DNA from 3 places in the Bacillus sp. AFS031507 genome. Region 3 is predicted to be linked to each of the others. Evidence: riboswitches for the same ligand, from Rfam matches in the RefSeq annotation. Region 3 holds a riboswitch; each other region holds the start of a gene.

The links. A riboswitch is a leader RNA that binds a small molecule or an ion and turns the genes downstream of it on or off. The one in region 3 is predicted to bind S-adenosylmethionine.
Region 1: it holds a riboswitch for S-adenosylmethionine, as region 3 does, so the genes downstream of both, COE25_RS02595 (methionine biosynthesis PLP-dependent protein) here and mmuP (S-methylmethionine permease) in region 3, are expected to answer to the same signal.
Region 2: it holds a riboswitch for S-adenosylmethionine, as region 3 does, so the genes downstream of both, COE25_RS00810 (sugar ABC transporter substrate-binding protein) here and mmuP (S-methylmethionine permease) in region 3, are expected to answer to the same signal.

The regions. Positions count from the first base shown of each region.
Region 1 covers NZ_NUOW01000002.1:147,435-155,660, reverse strand. The annotation lists gene metH (methionine synthase) at 1-2,326, opposite strand, end outside; gene COE25_RS02605 (bifunctional homocysteine S-methyltransferase/methylenetetrahydrofolate reductase) at 2,304-4,169, opposite strand; gene metC (cystathionine beta-lyase) at 4,166-5,359, opposite strand; gene COE25_RS02595 (methionine biosynthesis PLP-dependent protein) at 5,359-6,471, opposite strand; SAM riboswitch class I at 6,565-6,681, opposite strand; gene COE25_RS02590 (helix-turn-helix domain-containing protein) at 6,891-7,229, shown strand; gene COE25_RS02585 (NAD-dependent epimerase/dehydratase family protein) at 7,266-8,226, shown strand, end outside.
Region 2 covers NZ_NUOW01000001.1:159,865-168,090, forward strand. The annotation lists gene COE25_RS00785 (ABC transporter substrate-binding protein) at 1-1,014, opposite strand, end outside; gene COE25_RS00790 (SIS domain-containing protein) at 1,077-2,066, opposite strand; gene COE25_RS00795 (hypothetical protein) at 2,272-2,502, opposite strand; gene COE25_RS00800 (ABC transporter permease) at 2,623-3,627, opposite strand; gene COE25_RS00805 (sugar ABC transporter ATP-binding protein) at 3,629-5,131, opposite strand; gene COE25_RS00810 (sugar ABC transporter substrate-binding protein) at 5,201-6,316, opposite strand; SAM riboswitch class I at 6,446-6,553, opposite strand; partial or broken gene COE25_RS00815 (MFS transporter) at 6,825-8,002, shown strand; gene yfkAB (radical SAM/CxCxxxxC motif protein YfkAB) at 8,073-8,226, opposite strand, start outside.
Region 3 covers NZ_NUOW01000028.1:50,551-58,776, reverse strand. The annotation lists gene COE25_RS23585 (FAS1-like dehydratase domain-containing protein) at 1-232, opposite strand, end outside; gene COE25_RS23580 (acetyl-CoA C-acyltransferase) at 229-1,323, opposite strand; gene COE25_RS23575 (AMP-binding protein) at 1,319-2,785, opposite strand; gene COE25_RS23570 (biotin transporter BioY) at 2,835-3,413, opposite strand; gene mmuM (homocysteine S-methyltransferase) at 3,924-4,871, opposite strand; gene mmuP (S-methylmethionine permease) at 4,846-6,255, opposite strand; SAM riboswitch class I at 6,338-6,442, opposite strand; gene COE25_RS23555 (response regulator transcription factor) at 6,706-7,398, shown strand; gene COE25_RS23550 (sensor histidine kinase) at 7,395-8,226, shown strand, end outside.

The DNA of each region.
Region 1 (8,226 bases), on a different contig from region 3:
ATTTGACCAGCAAACCCGATAAACCAACCATGTCTGGTTTTTCTCTAAGAATGGCTTGAACCAAGTCAGTTGGATTCACCTTAATCCCAAGGTCGATTACTTCATAGCCATTATTGCTGAGAATAATATCGACGAGGTTTTTACCGATATCATGAACATCGCCTTTTACTGTAGCTAAAATGATTTTCCCTTTTGTAGCAGAAACATCGCCTTTTTCCATATGAGGTTCTAAATGCGAAACGGCTGCTTTCATTACTTCAGCACTCTGGAGCACCTCAGCAACGATGAGCTGGTTGTCGTTAAAGAGGCGGCCAACCTCTTTCATCCCATCCATTAATGGTCCATTAATAATATCAAGCGGGGCAGGATACGTTTCAAGCGCTAGATCTAGATCCGGCAGCAAGCCTTCTTTTGTACCTTCAACCACATAATAGGCGAGTCTCTCTTCTAAGGTCATATTTGGAACGGTTGTTTTCGGTTCTTTCTTTTTGCCACGGTAAAATTCAGTGAATGTAGCGAGCGACTCATCTGTTGTATCAAACAAGAGGGCCTCCGCTAATTGAACTTCTTCTTTTGAAATAGATGCAAACCGTTCTAGTTTTTCTGTATTAACAATAGCATAATCAAGTCCAGCCTGGGTGCAGTGGTAAAGGAAGACAGAGTTTAGAATTTCTCTACCGACAGGAGGGAGCCCGAAGGAGACATTACTAATTCCAAGAATCGTTTGTACTTCTGGGAACTGCTCCTTAATTAACCTGATGCCTTCAACCGTTGCCTTGGCGGAACCAATATATTGTTCATCACCCGTACCAACTGGAAAAACAAGCGGATCAAAAATGAGATCCTGTGGCTTCAGGTGATATTTGTTCACTAATATATCATAAGAGCGTTTAGCTATGGCTAGCTTTTGCTGTGCAGTTACTCCCATGCCTTCCTCATCAATGGTTCCAACGACGATCGCAGCACCATAGCGATGGATTAATGGGACAACTGCTTCAAATCGTTCCTCACCATCTTCAAGGTTAATGGAATTGATAATCGCTTTTCCTTGTGAATATTTAAGGGCTCTTTCGATGACCTTTTCGTCGGTTGAATCGATCACTAGGGGAGCTTTTACTTTCTTAACCACTTCTTTAATAAAGTTTTCCATATCAACGATTTCTTCACGGTCAGGGTCGGCTAGGCAAAGATCAATGACATGCGCGCCGCCTTTGACTTGGGCTCGAGCAATCTCTGATGCTTCCTCAAATTTCCCCTCGGTAATTAACCGTTTGAATTTTCGTGAGCCAATTACATTCGTCCGTTCGCCGACCATGATGGGTCTTAACGTTGGATCGTCATAGATGAATGGTTCAATCCCGGAAACCATATGAACTGAGGTTTGTTTAAATTCTCTTGGTTGGTAGGCTTTCATCGCATCGGCAATCGCCTTAATATGGTCTGGAGTCGTCCCACAACAGCCACCGACAATATTAAGCCAGCCATGTGCGGCAAAATCAGACAGCTTTTTGGCTAAAGTCTCTGGTGTTTCATGATAATGACCTTCTTCATCAGGCAAACCTGCATTTGGATAACAGCTGACTGCTGTCGATGCTAGATTTGCTAATGAGCGGACATGATCCTGCATAAATTCTGGCCCAGTTGCACAGTTAAGTCCCACAGCAACGGGATTCATATGTTCAACGGAAATAAAAAACGATTCAATTGACTGCCCTGCGAGCGTTGTACCCATTGGCTCGATCGTCCCTGAAATAAACAGCGGCAGCGTTTTGCCGGTTTTTTCAAACGCCCTTTCGATACCAACATAGCCCGCTTTTACATTCAACATATCCTGACTCGTTTCAAGAAGCAGTAAATCGACACCGCCATCAATTAGGCCGATGGCTTGTTCCTCGTATGCGGCTGCAAGTGCATCAAAAGTAGTTCCACCTGTTACACTTAAGGTTTTTGTTGTTGGGCCCATTGAGCCTGCCACATAACGCGGCCATTCATCAGTTGAAACTTTGTAAGCTTCTTTCACAGCAAGAAAGGCAGCTATTTTATTAATTTCATAGGCTTTAAAACCAAGTTCATATTCATCGAGAACCAGGCTTGCCGCCCCAAATGTATTGGTTTCAATGATATCTGCTCCAGCCTCTAAGTATTCACGATGAATATTAGCAATGACGGATGGAGCGGTTAAATTCAAGTGCTCGTTACATCCTTCATACTGCTCGCCGCCAAAATCTTCCGCTGTAAGATTTGCTTCCTGGATCATGGTACCCATTGCCCCGTCCATCACGAGGATTCGTTTTTTGAGTTGTTCAGTAAATGGTGTTTTCGGCATAGGTGCTCCTCCTCAATTCACTAGCACGCTGACGGGTATATAACGCCAATTCAGCAGTTAATTCATAACGTAAAAATGGTGTAATCAAATAAATACCGTTAAATAAATCTAAGGCTGCATCGATTAGTGACTTAGTAATGGCAATTCCTTCTCGGGCAGCTTGAAGCGGTTGATCATTTAGTTGGGCCATCCGCTGGCGGATTGAATCGGCAATCTTAATACCAGGTACCTCATTATGGAGGAACTCAGCGTTCTTGCTGCTAATTAGTGGCATTAAGCCAATATAGATTGGTGCATCAAGATGCTTTGTATGTTCATAAACTTCGAGTAATTTTTCCTCAGAAAAAACCGGTTGGGAAATAAAGTAATCTGCCCCATAATGAACTTTTTTCTCAAGTCTCTTCACTGCTTTCTCCAGTGAGCGGACATTGGGATTAAAGGCTGCCGCAATGCTAAAGTCTGTCTTTTGCCCCAGATCTTTCCCTGAAAAAGACAATCCTTCATTCAACTGCTTAATCATTTGAATAAGTTCAAAGGAGGACACATCGTAAACAGATGATGCACCTGGAAAATCTCCTACTCTTGCAGGATCACCAGTAATAGCAAGAACATCATTCATCCCAAGCGTATGCAGACCCATTAAATGCGATTGCAATCCGATAATATTGCGGTCACGGCACGCAATATGAATGAGCGGACGCATTCCTAAGTCCTGTTTCACTAAATAGCCCAGCGATTCGTTGGAAATTCGGACCGTTGCTAGTGAATTATCAGCTAGGGTAATCGAATCGATTCCCGCTTCTTTTAAGGCTTTAGCTCCTTGGAAAAACTTTGTTGTATCTAGTTTTCTAGGAGGATCTAATTCAACTATAACCGATGGTCTCTCTTTCACAATATCCTGTAGGGGAGTGTATTCCCTTTTAGAAGAATGAGATTCAACGATTATCTTCTTTGGTTTTAATTTTACTATTTTTTCAGTGACTGGAACACTGTTTTTTAGTTCAGAAGCATATGCTCTAATATGGTCAGGAGTGGTTCCGCAGCATCCGCCAAGTAACCGTACACCTTGGTTACGGAAAGCTTTTGCTGAATTTCGGAAATAATCGGCATCTCCTTCATAATGAAACTTTCCGTCCGTATAGGCAGGGAGACTGGCATTTGGGTAGGCAGATAGAAAAGCATGTGCTGGTAATTCAATCTGTTCTAACGCTAATAGCATATGATGGGGGCCAAGACGGCAATTTAGCCCGACCACATCGGCTCCCAGGCCTTCAAGTCTTTTTAAGGCGTCATTGACAGGAGTTCGATCCTGCATAAGCCCGGGCTCTTGATGGGAGACCTGCGCAATAATCGGCAGCTTTGTTTCCTTTCTAGCAATCGTTAGAACGGTTTCAAGCTCTTCAAAATCGTAAAAGGTTTCAAGCAATAAGCCATCCACTCCTTCAAGAAGGAGACAATATAATTGTTCCCGGAAGCTTCGCTTTAATTCTTCTATAGAAATGGAATCCGGCTTAATTCCTCGATTTCCACCAATAGTTCCAAGGACGTACGTATCGTTTTGGGCAGCTGCCTTTTTGGCAATAGAGACGGCTGCACTGTTAATTTCCTTTACAGAATCCTCCAAACCATACCTCTGCAGCTTTAAATAGTTTGCCGCATAAGTATTAGTCTGAATCACGTCAGCACCTGCATCAATATAGGCTTTATGGATAGTTTGGATGTGTCCGGGCTGGGAAAGATTCAGTTCCTCCAAACAACTGTCCTTACCAAAGGAATACAATAGAGTACCCATTGCTCCATCAGCAATTAAGATTTGATTTTTTAATTTATCTAAAAAACTCATGATGATTCTCCTTGATGTAATACCAATTGTGTTTTGCGAACTTGCTCTAGTGCTTGTGAAAAATCCTTCATTAAATCATCAGGATTTTCAAGTCCGACCGATAATCGAACCAGACTATTTGTAATCCCGCGCTTCTCTCGCTCTTCTTGAGGCATGGCTGCATGGGACATTTTTGCTGGATAGGAAAGAATCGATTCTACCGCTCCGAGACTGACAGCAAATACAGGAATTTTTACATTGGCAAGAAAGGTGCGAAGTGCATCTTCATTAGCTAATTCAAACGATAAGACCGCTCCTGGACCAGCTGCTTGCGTTTTCTGAATTTGATATTGTGGGTGACTTTCCAACCCTGGGTAATGAACCTTTTCAACAAGCGGATGAGCATCTAAAAATTCCGCTAGTTTAATAGCCGATTTTTGTGATTGTTCCAGTCGGACGTGCAGCGTTTTGATCCCTCTTAAAACGAGCCATGCATCTTGAACACCCAAAATCGCCCCAAACCCATTTTGCAAGAAACCTAATCTTTTCGCCAAGTTTTCGTCTTTGACGACAGCAAGTCCGGCAACGACATCACTATGACCCGATAAAAATTTCGTCGCGCTATGGAGCACGACATCGGCACCTAACTCCAATGGACGTTGGTGGGAGGGGGTAAGGAAGGTGTTATCGACAAATGTTAACGCGCCCGTCTCCTTAGCTAAATTGCTAATTGCCTTAATGTCAGTCACTTTCATTAATGGATTCGATGGAGTTTCCACATAGAACGCTTTTGTATTTGCCTGAATGGCTTGTTTTACTTCATTTAAATTCGTCATATCGACGAAGGTATGTTCAATTCCGAGCCGCGTGAGGACCTCTGTGACCATCCGAAATGTACCGCCGTAAACATCTTCCGTAATGACAATATGATCACCTGCAGATAACAGGAGAAATGCCGTCGAAATGGCGGCCATACCAGATGAGAAGGCAAAGCCTTTTAACCCGCCTTCAAGTTCAGCAATGACATCTTCTAGTGCTTCCCTTGTCGGATTTAAACTGCGGCCATAATCGTACTTGCCAAACTGATCGAAATCAGATTGGTGAAAAGTGGATGCATGCTGTATGGGTACACTAACCGCTCCTGTTGTAGGATCAATTTTGTGCTTATTATGAAGGAGCCTGGTTTCAAATGTGTATTCTTCGTGTGCCATTATGCAATCACTCCTTCTTGAACATGGGCAAAAGCTTTTTCCAAATCTTCAATTATGTCTTGTGAATCCTCAAGTCCAACGGAGAAACGCAATAAACGATTGCAGACACCGGATTGAATTCGGATTTCTTCTGGAATATCCGCATGGGTTTGCGTTGCTGGATAAGTGATAAAGCTTTCCGTTCCACCTAAACTTTCCGCGAAGCTGATTAGATTTAAGCCTTGTAGAAATGGATTAACCCAAGCTTCATCCTTGATTCTAAAGGAAACCATTCCGCCCCGTCCCGGATAGAGGACATCTGTGACAGCATCATGCTGGGAAAGAAATTCGACGATATTCTTAGCATTTTTTTCATGTCTTTCCATTCGAAGTGATAATGTTTTCATACCGCGCATTAATAACCAGGAATCGAATGGGCTCAGAACAGCCCCGGCACCATTATGATGGAAAGCCAATGCTTCACAAAGCTCTTTTCCTTTAGCGACAATAAGCCCGGCTAGAACATCATTATGACCGCCTAGGTATTTCGTCGCGCTGTGGATAACAATATCAGCTCCAAGGGTAATCGGCTGTTGTAAAAGTGGGGTATAGAAAGTGTTGTCCACAATTAACAAAAGTCCATGTTCCTTGGCAATTTTTGAAACAGCGGCAATATCTGATTCCTGCATAAGTGGATTGGTTGGTGTCTCAAGGAAGATGGCCTTTGTTTGCGGCGTAATTTTTTTTTCAATCTCTTCCGGACAACAGGTATTAACATATTGACTCTTCAAGCCCCATTTTTGATAGCCTTTTTCTAATAAACGGTAGGTACCGCCATATAAATCCTCACTGACCAGCCATTCATCTCCAGATTGGAATAAAGAAAGAATCGTTAAGATTGCTGCCATACCAGAGCTGCAGGCAAATCCTTGATCCCCGCACTCTAAATCAGCAATTGTTTTTTCTAGGAGCTGACGCGTTGGGTTTCCTGTGCGGGTATAGTCGAACCCAGTGGATTGCCCGATACCTTCATGACGAAAGGCTGTTGAAAAGTATACAGGTGGGTTAACGGTTCCAGTTGTTGTCTCACTGCGGTTTCCTATTTGGGCAAGTTTCGTTTCAATTTTGTACATGATGACCACTCCTTGTGTAGTAAATATAATAAATAAAAAAAGCCTTCTTTTTATAAGAAGAAGGCTTTTGTAAGTACGACCAAAAAGTCATTCTTCTTATCTTGCAAATTAACGACTAATTTGCAGGACTTAGCACCTTTTCAATGAGTGTAGCCATTGATGGTTGCTGAGGTGTCTTCGGGCCATTCCCTCAACCTCTCTTGATAAGAAAATTAATATTTAGATTATTTATAAAATTTACTACAACTTAGCGGTGGTGTCAATTTATTTTATTAAAAATGAGTTAATGGTTAAGTATTGTTCGTAATAAAGCACTTACCAAAAGTATAAAGTGATTATTATCGTTCTTTACAGAGAACTAATTGTTTACTATAATGATATTTAAGAGAGGAGTGAAAATTTATTTTAGGAGGCACATTATGTTAGGAAATATAATTCAAAAATTAAGGAAAGAAAAAAACCTTACCTTATCTCAATTAGCTGAGAAAACATCTATCTCAAAATCTTACTTAAGTCAAATCGAAAGGAATATCCAGAGTAACCCTTCAATTGAAATTTTGGGGAAAATAGCCAAAGTACTAGATGTAGACATACAAACACTTTTAAGCCAAGATACCGCAAAATCTGATACAAATGATAATGGTAAAGGGAATGTAAAAAATTGGAAGATTTTTATAAATATTGCACTAGAATCTGGATTGATAAATGAGAAAGACTTAATTGAGTTAAGAAACGCCCTACAAAAAGGCAAAAAATAGTTATAACAATTAGACAAAATATATAGAGGTGAAAATATGAGGGTCCTTGTAACTGGTGGTTATGGCTTTATAGGTTCCTTTGTTGCTGAAAGATTTTTTAAGGAAGGTGATGAAGTCTACATTATTGATAACCTTTCTACAGGAAATAAGGATAATGTGAAGTTCAATCATAAATTTTATCAATTAAACGTAGAAGACCAAATGTGTGAGGGGGTATTCCAATCTAATCGATTTGATGTAGTTATTCATCTGGCAGCACAAGTAAATGTCGGAACATCAATGGTGAACCCATACCTAGATTCTCAATCAAACATCCTAGGATTGACAAATATACTTCAATTATCACACAAATATGGAGTGAAAAAAGTAGTATTTGCTTCTTCAGCAGCCGTTTATGGTCTTAATGATGATATTTCATTGAAAGAAGATGCTTTATGTGATCCTCTATCACTATACGGAATCAATAAATGGGTAGGGGAACTATATTGCAAAAAGTGGACTGAAATGTTTGGTGTTGATACACTTTGTTACCGCTTTTCAAATGTCTTTGGTCCTAAGCAAGGAACAGTCGGTGAAGGTGGAGTCATTTCCATTTTTATTAACAATGTTTTAGAACAAGAGCCCCTGCAGGTTTTTGGGGACGGAGAGCAAACTAGGGACTTTATATATGTAGAAGATGTTGCCTATGCCATTTATCGCGGCGTCGAATATGATCTCAAAGGGGTTTATAATTTATCAACTAATACAGAGACAAGTGTGAACGATTTTATTTATACTCTCGGAAATTTGGAAGATATAAAAGAAGTAATCTATAAAGAGCCAAAGCAAGGTGATATCAAATTTTCTAGGTTGGAAAATACAAAGATTAAACAGGACCTGGATTGGGAACCACTTCATAATTTTCAGGCTGGGTTAGAAAAAACTTATGATTGGTTTAAAAATAATCGGAGTAAAAAAGGACAACAACAGTCGGTTAAAATCAAAATGAATTACGAAA
Region 2 (8,226 bases), on a different contig from region 3:
CTTCGAAGTTAAGAATTTGACAAATTCCATTGCTTCTTTTGGATGTTTTGTTTTCGAAGAAATCATGATTCCTTCTGGTGCTGCTGTGATGGAGTTGGCATTTCCTTCTCCACCTTCCACACCTGGTACATTAAACACACCTAAATCCTCTTTTAAAGATGGTTCAATAAGCCCGATTTCTGCAAGCTGGAAGAAGCCGATCGCTGCTTTTCCACTGTTAAATAACTCCCGTGAATATTCATGGTCTACAGAATTAACTCCCTTATTAAAGTACGGCTTCAGTTCCATGAATTTCTCTAATGCTTTAACATAACCTGGATGTGAGTAATCACCTTCAGGATTTTTGGGATCATAATCTTTATCAAGAACATCCTGTGGCACCATCAATTGATTCAATGTTCCAATATAATGGGAAATCGTCCACGGTGCTTTGCTTCCGAATGTAATTGGCGTAAGTCCTGCGGCCTTTACCTTTTTAGAGATATCAATTAGTTCGGACCAAGTGGTTGGAACCTCAAGATTTAAATCCTTGAAAATTTTCTTATTGTAAAAGAAGGCCTTTCCGTCAGTCGACCAAGGAATTCCGTAAATTTTACTGTCTAAAGTGAAGGCATTGAACTGGGAGGCAATGATTTGATCCGACCACGCTTTATCTTCATTAACAAAATTAGTTAAATCAAGTGATTGTCCCTGACGTGCGAAGTTATAAGCGAATTCTCCGCTCCAAGAAAAGAATACATCTGGAGGGGTGCTTGATCCTAAGACAACGCGAATCTTTTCTTTATAAGAGTCGTTTAAAACGGCTTCCGTTTTAATTTTAATATTGGGATGGGCCTTCTCAAACTCTTTGACTGCCTTTTCAAAATATTGCTTTTTAGGTTGATTCGGCCAGCGGTGGAAGAATTTTAGTTCAACTACATCTTTTCCATTCGTTGAACTAGAACTCTTAGAACAGCCAGCAAAAAAGGATAGAAAAAGGATAGAAATAATACTTAAAATCAACAACTTCTTCATTAAGCTTTCCCCTCCAGAAAGGAATCCGTTTCTATGATTAATGCATTGTATATTAGCTAGGTTTAGTATTCAACTGTCCACATATATCTTCTTTTTGATAGCGGATGATTTCGTGCTTCTGCTAACTGATCCGCGTATTTTCTTAAAACATAATTTAACACTAATGGAGCGATGTATCCCTGTACTTCCTCTGCTACCCCAGTGAAATCAAAGTCCTTTGCATCAAGGACAACCAGTTTCTTGCCATAACGCTTAGAGAATTCTAGTGCTCTTTCTTCTAATGGTCTTGTTTCATCTAAACCAAGCAAGATAATGAATGGTGTTTCTTCATCAATAATTTCAAATGGTCCGTGGAAGTATTCTCCCGCGTGAATGGCATGGGAATGAACCCACTGCATTTCCATAAGGATACAAATTGCATAGGAGTAGGCAACACCATAGTTTACTCCGCTTGCCATTGTATAAACGATCTTCTCGTCTTTATAATCTTGTCCAAATGCTTCTGCTTTCGATTGATAGAGTGCAGCTGCTTTTTCGTAAACATTCTGTAAATTCTCAAGACTTTCTTCTACTATACTAGCTTTTTCGTTATTTTCAACAACTTTTAGTACACCAAATACTAGTTGATATAAAACCGAATAGTTCGTTGTGAAAGCGTTTGCTCCTTCACCCCATTGATACTTCAGCACGACATCTGAAGCTAGCGCCAACGGTGACGCTTCCACATTAGTTAAAGAAACAGCCAAAGCCCCTTTTGCTCTAGCAAATTTTGCTGCTTCTACTGTTTCAGGTGTGGTTCCTGAGTGTGAGCACAGAATAACCAGGGAATTGCTTCCAAGTTTTGCATGATTGCGATGGATAAATTCATTTGCACTAAACAGGTGGGCATCAAGAACCTTTGCTTCACGGTCAATTACATACTTGCTTGGATACATAATGGCAGATGAGCCTCCACATGCTACAAAGAAAACACTGGAAATATTTCTTTTTTCTACCTCTGCTAATGCTTGTTGCACTTGATTTTTTACGTCAATTACTAATTCAGTCGTCATTTTGTTGCCTCCCTGATAAAATATTTTAGTCAATGAACACTAGTAAACTCTTTAAACAATATACAACTTTATATAACGTTATATGTTGTTATATATAAATTACTATACTTTCAAACTCTAGTCAATTGAATTTTCAGAAAAATGAAACGACATTTCTCGACAAAAAGCAAAATAGCCAGGGGCCTTCCCTGGCTGCTTGTTCTCGTTACTCCCCAATATTGTTTTCAAACCACTCTTGGAGCTCTTTCAATGAGTTAAACGTAAAAATCTCCTCGCCATTTTGCCCATTATCAAACCCAGTGTTACCTCTTAAGGTAATTTGCCCTTCATCCTCAGAAATTAAGATAGCATAGGGATGATTAACATTTATATACCTTGAATCTAAATCGGTATCTACCCAATTCTTACTTCTCAGAAATGCTTCATAATGTTCCATTAAGATCCCTCCTATCTCTAAATATTGTTCCTCAAAACTTACTTATATTTGTAGATTTTACTCTGGTTTTTCAAAAAAAATAAACCTATCCGCAAAATGGATAGGTTGATCATAGTTCAATTATTTTTGTTTATAATACGTAATTGCTAACGCAAAGGCCAAGACGGTCCCTTTAACAATATCCATCGCATAATACGGGACGGACATCATCACGAGTCCGTTTTGCAGAATCCCGATCAGGACAGCTCCAACAAATGTTCCAAACGCGTTGGCCTTCCCTGCCCCGAGCACTGAAAAGCCAATATAAGCGGCGGCAACTGAATCCATTAAGTAGGGAGCACCAGAGTTAATTTCTGAAGTCAAAACCCTTGATGCAAGCACAATCCCTCCAATGGAGGCAAACAGAGCCGAAAGCAAATACGCTGCCACCTTATATTTATTAACTGGGATACCTGATAGTCTCGCCGCTTCTTTGTTACCACCGATCACATACATATATCGGCCATGCTTTGTATAGTTCAAAAAGATATGCACGAGGATCACGGTCACTGCCATGATGATAATAATCCACGGCACTTCTCCGATTTTTGCAAAAAAAGGACTGATCAGACCCGATGCCATCGAGCCATCATTCATAACCATGTTTTGTGAAACTGTCGCCCCTTTTGTATATGTCAGTGCGGTCCCTTGAATAATAAACATCGTAGCGAGTGTCATCAGCATATCTGGAATTCTTAATTTCACAATCATGAATGAGTTTAATGCACCTACTACTAATGATGCAGCAATCGCAGAAATGACCGCCACCAATGTGTTTTGTGAAAACCATACAAACATCGAAATGACAATGGCGTTAGATAAGGACGCTACCGATCCCACCGATAAATCAAAACCATCAACAGACAATGAAATCGTAATACCGATAGCGATAATCGTTACAATGGAGATCGAACGTAAGATATTGATGATATTACTGCCCTGAATAAAAGTAGGATTAGCCACTGAGAAAATAATAATAAGTGCAAGAATCGTAATAATCGTCCCATATTTATATAAAAAGCGAAATAACTCAAATACTTTTTTTGCCGGGGCTTCCTGATTCTTTGCTGCAATATTTGCCTCCATTTTACCTGCCCCCTGTTGAATAAAATAATAGTTCTTCTTCGTTCGTTTCTCTCGTATCAATTTCCTTTACGGACCTACCGTCATATAAAACATAGACCCGATCAGTAATCCCAATAATCTCCGAAAGCTCTGAAGAAGCATAAATAATTGCTTTACCCCGGTTTGCTAGTTCAGCTATTAACTCAAAGATATCCTTCTTTGCGCCAACATCGACGCCTTTGGTTGGTTCGTCAAAAATATATACATCTGCTTCAGCTACGAGCCACTTTCCGATTGCGACCTTTTGCTGATTCCCCCCGGAAAGATTCTGTACCTTGGTTTCTTCGGAAGGGGTTTTAATTCCGAGGCGACGGATCAACTGCTTTGCCGTTTCTTTTTCTTTTTTTCGATCTAAAAAGCTAAACACCTTTGAAAATTCCCCTAAGTTTGCAGCTGTTAAATTGGTTTCTACCGATTCAAGAACCAGAATTCCTTCCTTTCTCCGTTCCTCTGGAACTAGAGCAATTCCCTTCTTAACCGCATGATAGGGGCTCTTTAATTTTAATTTATTGCCATGAAGAAAGATGTCTCCCCCAGTTAATTTCTCAGAGCCAAATAACGCCTTACACAATTCTGTTTTTCCAGCACCCACAAGTCCAGCAATTCCAAGGATTTCCCCTGATTTAACATGAATATGTAAATCTTTAATTTTCTCTCTATCTGAAAGTCCTCTTACCTCAAGGACCGTGTTTCCAATGGACGTATTCTTCACTGGGAACTGTTCTTCTAATTTTTGTCCCAGCATATGCTCCACCACTTTGTTGATGGTCGTATCAGTAACTCGCTCTTTTGCAACAAATTCACCGTTTCTCATTACGGTCACTTCATCGCAGACTTCAAAAATTTCTGGCAAGCGATGGGAAATAAAGATAACTCCTACATTTTGCTTTTTTAAATCACGGATGATCCGGAATAATTCCGTCGTTTCAGTATGACTCAATGGTGCAGTCGGCTCGTCTAAAATAAGAAACTTACACTGATTTGAAACAGCCCTAGCGATTAAGATCATTTGTTTTTCCGCTAACGTTAACTCACTTACCAGCTTCTTCGTCGGAAGCTTAATGTTCATACCCGCTAATATTTGCCCCGCCTTTTGATGAAGGTCCTTCCATTTCATCCATTGCTTTTTCCCCATGTTATGGACTGTATCATGGAGCATAATATTTTCTGCGACAGTTAAATATGGAATGAGAGCCGTATCTACTTCTTGATAAACGATTTGTATTCCTGTGTCCTGGGCATTTTTCGGAGAACGAATCTTCAACTTTTTTCCATCTAACCTTATTTCACCGGTATAGTGGTCATAAGCACCCGCGAGAACCTTCATTAACGTTGATTTCCCTGCCCCATTTGCCCCAATCAAAGCTTGTATTTCTCCCGTTTCCATCGAAAAGTCAACCTGATTCAATGCCTTCACACCAGGAAACTCTATTGAGATGTTTTTCATCTCCAATGTTGATCTCATCAAAATCATCCCCCGTAAGCAAACACTCTCTTCATCTATTGAAAAAGAGAGTGTCTAGTTGTATACCGACTATTCTTTATAATGCTTCTTTAACGTTTTTATCCACTCTTCCTCAAATGCAGTCGATTGACCCCAGCCTGGGATAATTTTTGCCAGATTAACCATGTTCACAGGCTCTTTTGCTTTGAGAAGATTTTCTTGTGAAACAAGGGAAGCATCTAAATCAAAGGTCTGTGGTGTTTCTTCACCCGCAAGCTTTTTCGCAAGTATTCTCATATCAACAGCACCGATAAGTTTCGGATCGACAGCTGCTGTGTATTTCCAAGCACTGCCTTTTCTTTGAATTTCTTGCAGATCCGCATTGGAAACATCGATTCCATAAATCTTTACTTCTTCACGTCCCGCTTCTTTCAAAGCTCGTGCTGCACCGATTGCAAAAGCATCCCAAGTAGCAAATATGGCATCGAGTTTGCCCTTTGGATATTTATTTAACATGGCTGCAACTGCGTTTTGTGTTTGTACACTTGTATCTGCCGCTGCCACACCAAAGCGTTCCACTTCTTTAATTTCAGGATTTTTTGAAAGGACATCTTGATAAACCTTATTACGTCTAACCATTGCAGGGAAACCGTCGACCCATAGGTAGGCAATATTTGCTTTTCCGTTTGTATTCTTTACGAGTTGATCAAGGGCCAAAGTTGCTAAGGCTTCATCATCCTGTGAAGTAAGCGTTACTCCATCAACCTTCGCAATATTTGGATTCGAGTCAAATGTAACTACACTTTTTCCTTTTTCAACTATCTTTTTTACATCATTAACAGTCGCATCATCGTCACCATGAGAAATGATAAATCCATCATAATCCTGGTCTAATGACTGATTAATAGCATCATGGAACTTAGCTGTGTCACCATTTGCGGAAAACACGTCCACTTGAAAACCTAAGGCTTCTCCCTCTTCTTTTGCACCTGCTAAGAACTGGGCAGTATGATCGTCACCGCCAATTTTTCGGATAACCTTGATTTTTAACGGATCACCACTTGTAAACTTTTCAGATACACCTTCAAGTGAAACCTTTTTATGAGCGCTTGCTTGTTTTGTTTCTCCCTCAGAAGCACAGCCTGTGAGTAAGAGTGTTGCTGCTAATGCTGATACGAGTGTACTTTTAAAGATATTTCTTTTCATGATTAAAGCTCCCCCTTTTAGATTCTTATCAATACTCCATTACTCCGATTGGAAAGGTTTGTTTTTATATAAAAATAAAAAACCTCTCCAGAAAAGAGAGGTTTCATCACAAATTAAGGGACTACTCCTCTCTTATCTTTCAAAACAATAAATTGTTTTGCAGGATTTAGCACCAATTCCAAACGGAACGGTTGCTGGGCGTCATCGGGCCAGTCCCTCTGCCACTCTTGATAAGAGAACGTATTATTCATTTAAAGTAATAAATTAGATTTTAGTCTCCCATTAACAAGTTGTCAATAGTGTTTTGAATATTTGTAATACAGTTATTATTCCCAATCCGCCAAAACCTTTGAATAGTAGTAAACGTAATTTCCAATTTTATATATAAGGGATATCCCTTTAAAAATTATCAGAAATTTCGGTATGATAATATTTAGTTAATCGAAATACATTTCAGAAAGAAGTGTTATTTAAAGTGTATCAGGAGAGAAGTGCAAAGCGTAATTTAATGATCATGTGGTTTGCGAACTTCTTTGTAGCAGGAAGTATGACAATGGTTATGCCGTTTATTTCATTGTACATTGAGACGTTTGGTAACTTCACGGAAAAATATGTTCAGCATTGGTCGGGAATCACCTTTGGGATCACATTTGTTTCTGCCTTCCTCCTCTCACCAATTTGGGGTAGAATTGGCGACCGTTATGGGAGAAAAAGAATCCTTATCATTTCCGGATTAGGGATGGGCTTATCTATTTTTCTAATGGGCTATGTCCATTCTGTCTGGCAACTACTGTTACTGCGCTTTTTCATGGGCTTCTTTTCGGGCTTTATTCCGATGTCACAGGCTTTTATCTCAACGCAAACACCGAAGGAGATTGCGGGACGTGTTCTTGGTACCAAACAGGTAGTATTACAGGTTCATTGTTAGGACCGATACTGGGTGGTGTTTTAGCTGATTCTCTTGGCTATTCCACTACCTTTAAATGGACGTCCATTTCGATTTTCATCTCTGTCCTGTTAGTGATTGCCACAAAGGAATTCTTGATACCTATTTCTAAGGGTGCAAAAACACATTACTCAAGCAAAGAAGTTTTTAAACATATTATTCGTAACCCTGTGTTATTAACAGTCCTACTAATTTCAGCCCTAGTTCAGATCGCTCACTTTAGCATTCAACCAATTTTATCCTTATTTGTTAGTGATCTGCATGGCACAACTAATGTTGCCATTTATTCAGGGATTGCTTTTTCCGCTGCGGGACTGGGGAATTTGTTAATGTCGAGAAATTGGGGGAAAATCGCTGATAAGTATGGGTATATCAAAATATTAGTTATTCTTCTTTTTCTAGCGGGGATTGTCTACTTGCCTGGGGCAGCGGTTTCTAGCCTTTGGCAACTGGTTATCATCCGCTTTGCACTGGGTGTTACGATTGGCGGAATTATTCCTGTACGGATTGCATATATCCGTCAAGAGGCACCGATTGCGATGCAAGGCGAAGTATTAGGCTATAATACCAGCTTGCGCTTCCTTGGGAATATTGTCGGCCCGATGCTGGGTGGATTCATATCTGGTTACTACGGTTTTTCTGCCGTTTTTATCAGTACAAGTTCATTATTAATTATTAGCGGATTTATTTTATTTGTTTCAATGCATCGTCACCCAAAGCTTGTAAAACACTCGATTTAATTACTTTAAGATTGGGCAAGGAATAAGTAAAAAAGCACTTTAAATTTAATGCATTTAAAGTGCTTTGGCTTTATTTCTTAATTCTGTTTTCTCGCTTGGTAAAGTCCATTTCCTGATAATAACTGTTCTTAACTAATATATTGGGTCCAAGGCATTTAACCGCCGGGCAATGACAGCTTAATTCCTTTGCTAAGGCAGACGACTGCCAGGTATCATATGCATGT
Region 3 (8,226 bases):
GATGCTGAATACATTTCTGTTTTCGATGAATAATAGGATGTTGCAGCTCCCATGGGGGGGCAATCCATTTATAAGCCATCATTGGCATTGTTGGATGAAGAGGAATCGTTTCGAAACCATAGTCTTTTGCCCTCTCCGAACTCTGATAGATAGGATTTAGATCACCAATCAATTGGACAATTTGTTGCACATCTTCTTTATTAAAAATAATCTCATGTTCCTTAGTTTTCATGTTACCACCTCGAATAGGACCGCTACTCCGACTCCTCCACCACTCCCAATCGCGGCTAGTACATATTTAATATCCTTTCGTCTTTGTACTTCGTAGAAAAGCCTCGTGATCATGATACTTCCCGAAGCCCCATAAGGATGTCCTATCGTTAAAGCACCTCCGCCCACATTTAACTTGTCATAAGAAATAGAAAGTTCTTTTGTACAGGCAACAATCTTAGAGGAGAAAGCTTCGTTTATTTCAATTAGGTCAATATCCTCAATGGATAACTGGTTTCTTTTTATTAAGTCTTGAATAGCCGGAATAGGGGCTTCTCCTGGATAATTCGGAAGTACACCTGAGACTTCACTATCCAAAAATCGTAAAATAGGCTGGAATCCATTATTTAATGCCATGTTTTCTTCCATGACAAGTACAGCTGAAGCCCCGTCATGTATCCCACAACTGTTCGCTGCAGTAACCGTACCGTTCTTTTTAAATATTGGCTTCATCCTATTTAAAAGTACTTCCATCTTTCTTTTCCTAAAAAATTCTTCATCTTGGTGGAGATCTCCAATTTGAATGATCTCTTGATTAAAATATCCTTTTTCGTAAGCTTCCCAGCTACGTTTATAACTTAAAAGCGCATATTCATCCTGCATTTCCTTTGAAATAGCATATTTTTCAGCCACATATTCTGCTGCAACGCCCATATCTGGATCGCCAATTTTTTCAGGAGAAAATCTTGCTCTAGATGGAAACGGAGAGGTACTCGTACTTTCTACACCACCAGCGATATAACAACAGCCAGCTCCGCCTTGGACAAAATAACATGCCATTCGAATCGCCTCTAACCCTGCACTACATTGACGGTCAATTGTGATTCCCGGTACAGAAAGAGGAAGTCCTGCTTCTAATGCAGCAACTCGAGCTACGTTTCCACCTGGTCCAACTACATTTCCCAAAATGATGTCTTCTATCTTTTCCTCCAATCCATTCGCTAAATGTTGGAGGATAGGAGCTGCAAGCTCATGTGGCTGAATATCTCGTAAGATTCCACCCATTTTTCCAATTGGTGTTCGTTTCGCTTCGACAATTACCGCTCTTTTAATCATTGACCACCTTTTTTTCCATTTGTTTTATTAGCTCAGCACGAGCTATCTTGCCACTCGTTGTATATGGCATTTCAGATAGAAAAAACCACTTACGTGGAATTTTGTAAGAAGATAAATGTGTCTTACAAAATCTTTTTAACTCTAATTGGCTACCCTTTCCTTTCACTACCGCAGCAACAACCTGACCCCAATACGAATCTGATAGGCCTATTACAGCAACTTCTTCGACATCTGGATGTAAGGAAATCACTTTTTCTATTTCTTCAGGAAAAATATTTATTCCTCCATATAAAATCATATTTTGTTCACGACCTACAATATATAAAAAGCCATCCTCGTCAAAATACCCCATATCATGGACTGTGGCCCAGCCCCCTTCATCTTGAATAGAATGAATAGACCTTCCAGCATGATCCAAGTACCCATTTATCATCAATTTACTTCTTACATATATTTTTCCGGTCTCATTTGGCTTTGCTAATTCCTGATCTGGACGCCGTATTTGTACCTCTACACCATAACAAGGCTTTCCGACAGTTGTAGCCTTCTGAATACCTTCTCTATCGGGAAGTACAGTAATGAAACTCAATTCGCTAGCCCCATAAAACTCGTACATAGTCATGTTAGGAAACATATTACGGATTTCTAATTTCGATCTATCCGACCATTTTGCACCAGATGAAATAATTTTTATAGACTTATCGACTTGGATTCCTTCTTTCAAGAATGCTTCTACCATTGTCGGAACTACATATATCGTTGTAATTGGAAAGGAATGTACCCATGATAGTCCTTTATTAGGAGAGAACTTTTCTAAAAGAAAGACGGTTCCACCTAAATACAAAGTGCTAATGGCTCCATACAGAAAATGAGAATGGGTTAAGGCTCCAGAAATAAGAACATGATCGGATTCTTCTAACCCGAAATCAAAACGATTGCAATCAAAGCTAGCCACCCACGAATCTTGCGAGCGAACAAATGCTTTTGGTTTTCCGGTTGTACCAGATGTAAATCCAATGTAAAAAGGCAGATTTCCTTCCGTTTTCAATACAGTTGTAGGATCGAACTGAGAGATTTCCTGTAAACTATCATCCAAAATCATTACATTAGGAATACTTTGTTCGATTTGAGAGTAAATTTCTCTAGTTGTGACAATGATAGAAGGATGTGAAAGTATCACCCTTTTTTCCAATTCGGTTATCTTCCATTTCAAATCATATGGAACAGCAATCCAATCTGCCTTGGAGGCTCCTGCAAAGAGCTGTAGGAAAGGGATACCGTTCGGCAAAAGGATTCCTATTGTTTTATTTTCTGAATGAAGAGAATGAAGCCAGTTCGCTGTTTGATTGATTAATTCATACCATTCTTGATAACTGATTTGTTGATGATTCGTATGGATTGCGATTTTGTCTGGGGATAATTTTGCGAAAGTCTTGTATGATTCTGTAATATTTCCCATGATATATCTCCTCTATAAAAAAGAGACACATTCTGGTGCCTCTTAAGATTTAGATATTTTTAGATAAGTTATTGGAATAACTTGTTGCTAATGCGCGTGAAAAAACTGGGTGTTTTCTTAGTCTGTAAACTAAAATAGAAGCTAGTATGGCTTTTAAGACATCCCCTGGGATATAAATTAAACTTAACTGAACAGCTTTTAAAAGAGGAATGCCCATCATAAATGCTTGGATAGGAATTCCAATTAAATAGATTAATAGAATTCCAACCGTCAGATTAATAAATAAAATATGTTGTATTTTTAAAGTTTGAAAACGTGATAGTAGATAACCAATACAGAAAGCCGTAATAGGCCATGAAATTATATAACCAACACTTGGTCCGACAAATACACTTAGTCCACCTCTTCCTCCAGATAGAAGAGGCATTCCAGCAGCGAGAAGTAATAAAAAGATCGTTTGGCTCATCGCCCCTAATCTTGCTCCCAATACCCCTCCCGCAAGAAGGACACCTAGAGTTTGTAATGTAATGGGAACTGGTGTAAAAGAAAGCATAATAGGCGGAACTACTCCTAGAGCACCCATGACAGCGGCAAACACTGCTACAAAGGTAATTTCTTTAATTTTCATTCTTATCTCTCCTAATAATCAATATGTACTATTTACAACTATGATAATAATGATTCTCAAATTAAATGTCAACCTAGTTTTAAATCTGGTTAACATTTAAAACGTTATTATTCAAAATAGTATGGATTTGTTATTGATAGTAATTTTACAAGGAAGGTAATTCAGTATTCATGCAAAAAATCATACAAGATAACATACAAACTTATAGTGATTCACTAATTAGTTTTCTTCTAATCTCTAAGTTTTTTCTTGAAATTACAGTATAGCGAGACTTTTGAATGTGCTGCTTACGTTGAATAAAGCATAAAAAAATGGCTTGGTAAGCATACCAAGCCATGAGTTCATCCTATTGGTAAACCTCACTTACTTATCAGGTTGTAACGTCTGAGTTACTTCCATAAAATACATTTGTTAATTGCCAAAAAAAATCGATAGAATTTTCCGGTTTCTTTATTATTAGAAATAAACCTCATTTACCTATGATGCGGTTCTCCGTATCGATCTAAATAATTAAGAAGTTCGCCACTTTTTTGAAATCTCTTCAATATGATGAGGTGCTGTTCTGCAGCATCCTCCTATTAGTCGTGCCCCTGCAAGGTACCATTCTTCAGATTTAAAGTCGAGCCCATTACATAATTCTTGACCATGCCATGTTTTAGTTTCTGGATTATAGGTTTCACCAGAGTTCGGATAAACAATAATCGTTTTTTGGGTGTTTGTTCGCAACTCGTTGATAGCTTCCGTCACGATTGTCACTGGTGCACAATTGAGACCAATGGCAACAATTTGTTCGTTGTCATCAAACACTCTCGCACACTCTGCCAGCGGCGTACTGTCACTTATCGCTTTCTCATTTTTCAAAGAAAAGGATAGCCAGGCATATGTATCTGGAAATTCCTTCAACAATGAAGCTAATACCTTCGCTTCCTGCAGGGAAGGAATCGTTTCAAATGCTAATAGATCAGCACCTGCTTCAATCAACGCTGACATTCTTGTGCGATGAAAGTCTATTAATGTTTCATCTGTAACACCGTAGTTTCCCACATACTCTGAACCATCGGCTAGGTAAGCCCCATAAGGTCCAACGGATGCGGCAACCAATGGCTTAGGTCTATTGGGTTGTGAATTTTCCTGCCAAAAATCATCTCTTGCTTTTCTCGCAAGTAACACCGTTTTCTTAATTAGTTCTAAAGCTTCTTTCTCTTGGATACCACGCTTGGAAAAGCCGTCAATGGTTGCTTGATAGCTTGACGTTATGGCACAGTCCGCTCCAGCACGGAAATAGTCAGAATGAACCTCATAAATCAATTCTGGATTTTCTAGTAATACGCGTGCAGACCAGAGGGGATCGTCCAAATTACACCCATGCGACTCAAGCTCTGTGGCTAACGCTCCGTCCAGTAGCATAATGGAATGTTCGGATAAAATAGCCTTAATAGGGTTGTTTTTGTTGGACATAACCTACTCCTCTTTTCTTTAAACTTTGGGTTAAATAATAACTTGCATAGCAAAACAATATAAATGGAATGCCACAATATAAGGCAATTCGTTGTGTAGGGTCAAATGCGATTCCAATACATGAAGCAAGACAAAGGATAAAGGAAGCGATAGGTATCAAAGGATAGAATGGTGTACGATAAACCAAGTCCTTTACGGAATTTCCATCTTTAATATATTGTCTGCGAAATAAAAACTGTGAAGCACTAATACTCATCCAAACTACCACCACAGCTAGGCCCGAAATAGATACAAGTACGATATACACTGTATCTGGTGCAATAATACTTGAGAACAAAGCTAAACCACCGCCAAACATGCTAAAAATGACTGCATATATTGGAACACCTTGTTTTGTTAATTTTGTAAAAATGGGTGATATCGTATTCTTATCTGCTAGTGACCAAAGCATTCTTGAAGAGGCATAAAGACCTGAGTTTGCAGCAGATAGAATGGCTGTTAATATGACAAAGTTCATAATATCCGCTGCATATGGTACGCCAATTTGTTCAAGAACGGCAACAAAGGGGCTCTCTAATACTCCTGCATCTGAAGTAGGCAATAATGCAGATAATACAACAATCGTTCCTACAAAAAAGATAATCAATCTCCACAATGTTGTACGAATGGCCTTTGGTATCGTTTTTTCCGGATTTGCTGTTTCCCCCGCTGCAATTCCTATTAATTCCGTTCCTGAAAAGGCAAAGTTAACCGCAAGCATTGTCATGACAATCGCAAAAGCACCATTAGGAAATAAACCTGCACTTGTAAAATTAGAGAAGTACGGTGCCGATTGGGAATGAGTCATCGGAACAAAACCTACCATTGCCGCTGCTCCTACAACAATAAACAGAACAATCGCTATTACCTTTATAGACGCAAACCAGAATTCAGATTCAGCAAAAAACTTAACCGTCAGTATATTTAAGACAAAAACCAAAATAGCAAACAGCAAACTCCAAATCCAGACATTAATGGATGGAAACCATCGCTGCATTAATAATCCTGCAGCCGTAAATTCAGAACCTAAAGCAACAGTCCAGGTTAGCCAGTACAACCAAGCAACTGTATACCCAGTCCCTGGTCCAATATATTTAGTCGCATAACTGTGAAAGGCACCAGTTTCAGGCATATGTACGGAAAGCTCTCCTAAACATAGCATGACGAGATAAACCACTAGTGCACCAATCAGATAGGAGAGAATGGTCCCAAACGGGCCAGCTTGTTGGATTGTGTAACCCGAACTTAAGAATAATCCTGTTCCAATCACCCCGCCGAGCGATAGCATAACTAAATGCCGTGTTTGCATTTTTCTTTGAAATTTTTGCTGGCTTTTCTTCTCCATCATAGTCTCCTTTTTCCTACATCCAGAAAAACAAAAAACGCACTCAGATAAATGAGTACGTTACTGACAAATAATAACGTGGCTCTTATCTATCAAGGCATCACACCCGATGGAATTAGCACAGTGTCTTATTAGACCTGCTGCTGAGGTTTCATAGGGCCAGTCCCTCCACCTCTCTGGATAAGAAATATTTTTTTAAACTTTATCAATCTATTAAATAATTGTCAATATATTTCTGAGTTTTTTAAATTTTAAAACCTTATAAGCAAAAATATTATAATTATGCTTATCTAATATAAATTCAAGTAAAAATTTCGCCGTTACTTATGATACGGTTCACCGTATGTATCTAAATGAGAACAATTTACGATTAAATTCCTCCACCCTGGCACACAGAAAATTTTTACTATACAATTTAATTAAGGAAAAGTAAAAAGTGTGGTGATTACCTTGTTTAAGTTATTGTTAATAGAAGATGATAAAACATTGTTTAATGAAATCAAAGAAAGGTTGGCTGGGTGGTCTTACGATGTTTACGGTATTGATGATTTTAGTAAAGTAATTCAAGAATTTACAATTATCAAACCTGAATTAGTCATTATTGATATTCAATTACCAAAATTTGATGGTTTCCATTGGTGTCGAATGATTCGATCCAATTCGAACGTTCCTATTCTATTTTTATCTTCACGTGATCATCCTACCGATATGGTTATGTCTATGCAACTGGGAGCGGACGACTTTATTCAAAAGCCCTTCCATTTTGATGTTCTCATTGCAAAAATACAGGCTATTCTTCGCCGAGTATATAATTACAATAATAAACCAATCTTACTTAAAACATGGTATGGTGCAACAGTCGATTATGAGAAAAATACTGTCACAAATGACTCAGGTTCGGTAGAGCTAACAAAGAACGAAATTTTTATCTTAAAACTGCTTATTGAACAAAGAAATAAGATCGTTAGTCGAGAAGAGTTGATAAAAAGCTTATGGGATGATGAGCGCTTTGTGAGTGATAATACCTTAACTGTCAATGTTAATCGTTTACGAAAAAAACTGGATGAGCTTGGTTTAGGACAATTTATTGAAACAAAAGTTGGTCAAGGTTATATCGCTAAAGAAGAGGCTGGTTTTAGATGATTCAAAAATATTTAATTGAAAGGCGCAGCTGGATTATTCTCTTTTTATTTCTACAATTTCTAATCATCGTTGTCTCTTATTTTGATCCAACAATACCGTTAATGTCTATCGTCTATATTGTTTTTATATCAATGATTATTTTCATCATCTTTTTAATCATCCGCTACAATAAGGAAACAAACTTTTACAAAAGTGTAGAGACTTGGGAAAATAATCTTGATTTAACGAGTATCTCAAATGCAGAGAGTCCTTTTGAAGTAATTATCGAGAATAGTGTTACGAACCAGACTGAATGGTTGAAACAGATTGCTTCCCATAATTTGATGTCCTTAGAGCAGGAGAAAGATGAATTATTATCTTGGATTCATGAAGTAAAAACACCGTTAACAGCTATGAGATTAATGATTGATCGACTAGACAATGGAACAATGAAATCGAATTTAATTTATGAATGGTTAAGAATTCATCTACTACTTGACCAGCAGCTTCATCAGAAACGTATACCATTTATAGAAAATGATTTATATATAGAGGTTACAGATATAAAAGTCTTAATAACTAAGGAAATTAAAGATTTACAATCTTGGTGTATTCAAAAAGGAATTGGCTTTGATTTACATACCGAGGTTAAAGAAGTCCTTAGCGATGCCAAATGGCTAGCGTTTATCATCAGACAACTTTTAACAAACTCCATAAAATATAGCGAGGCATCCGATATCATCATTAAAACTTACCCAAAAAATGAACAAACCATCCTTGAGGTAGAGGACTTTGGACGCGGCATTGACCCAAAGGATCTGCCGCGCATATTTGATAAGGGCTTTACAT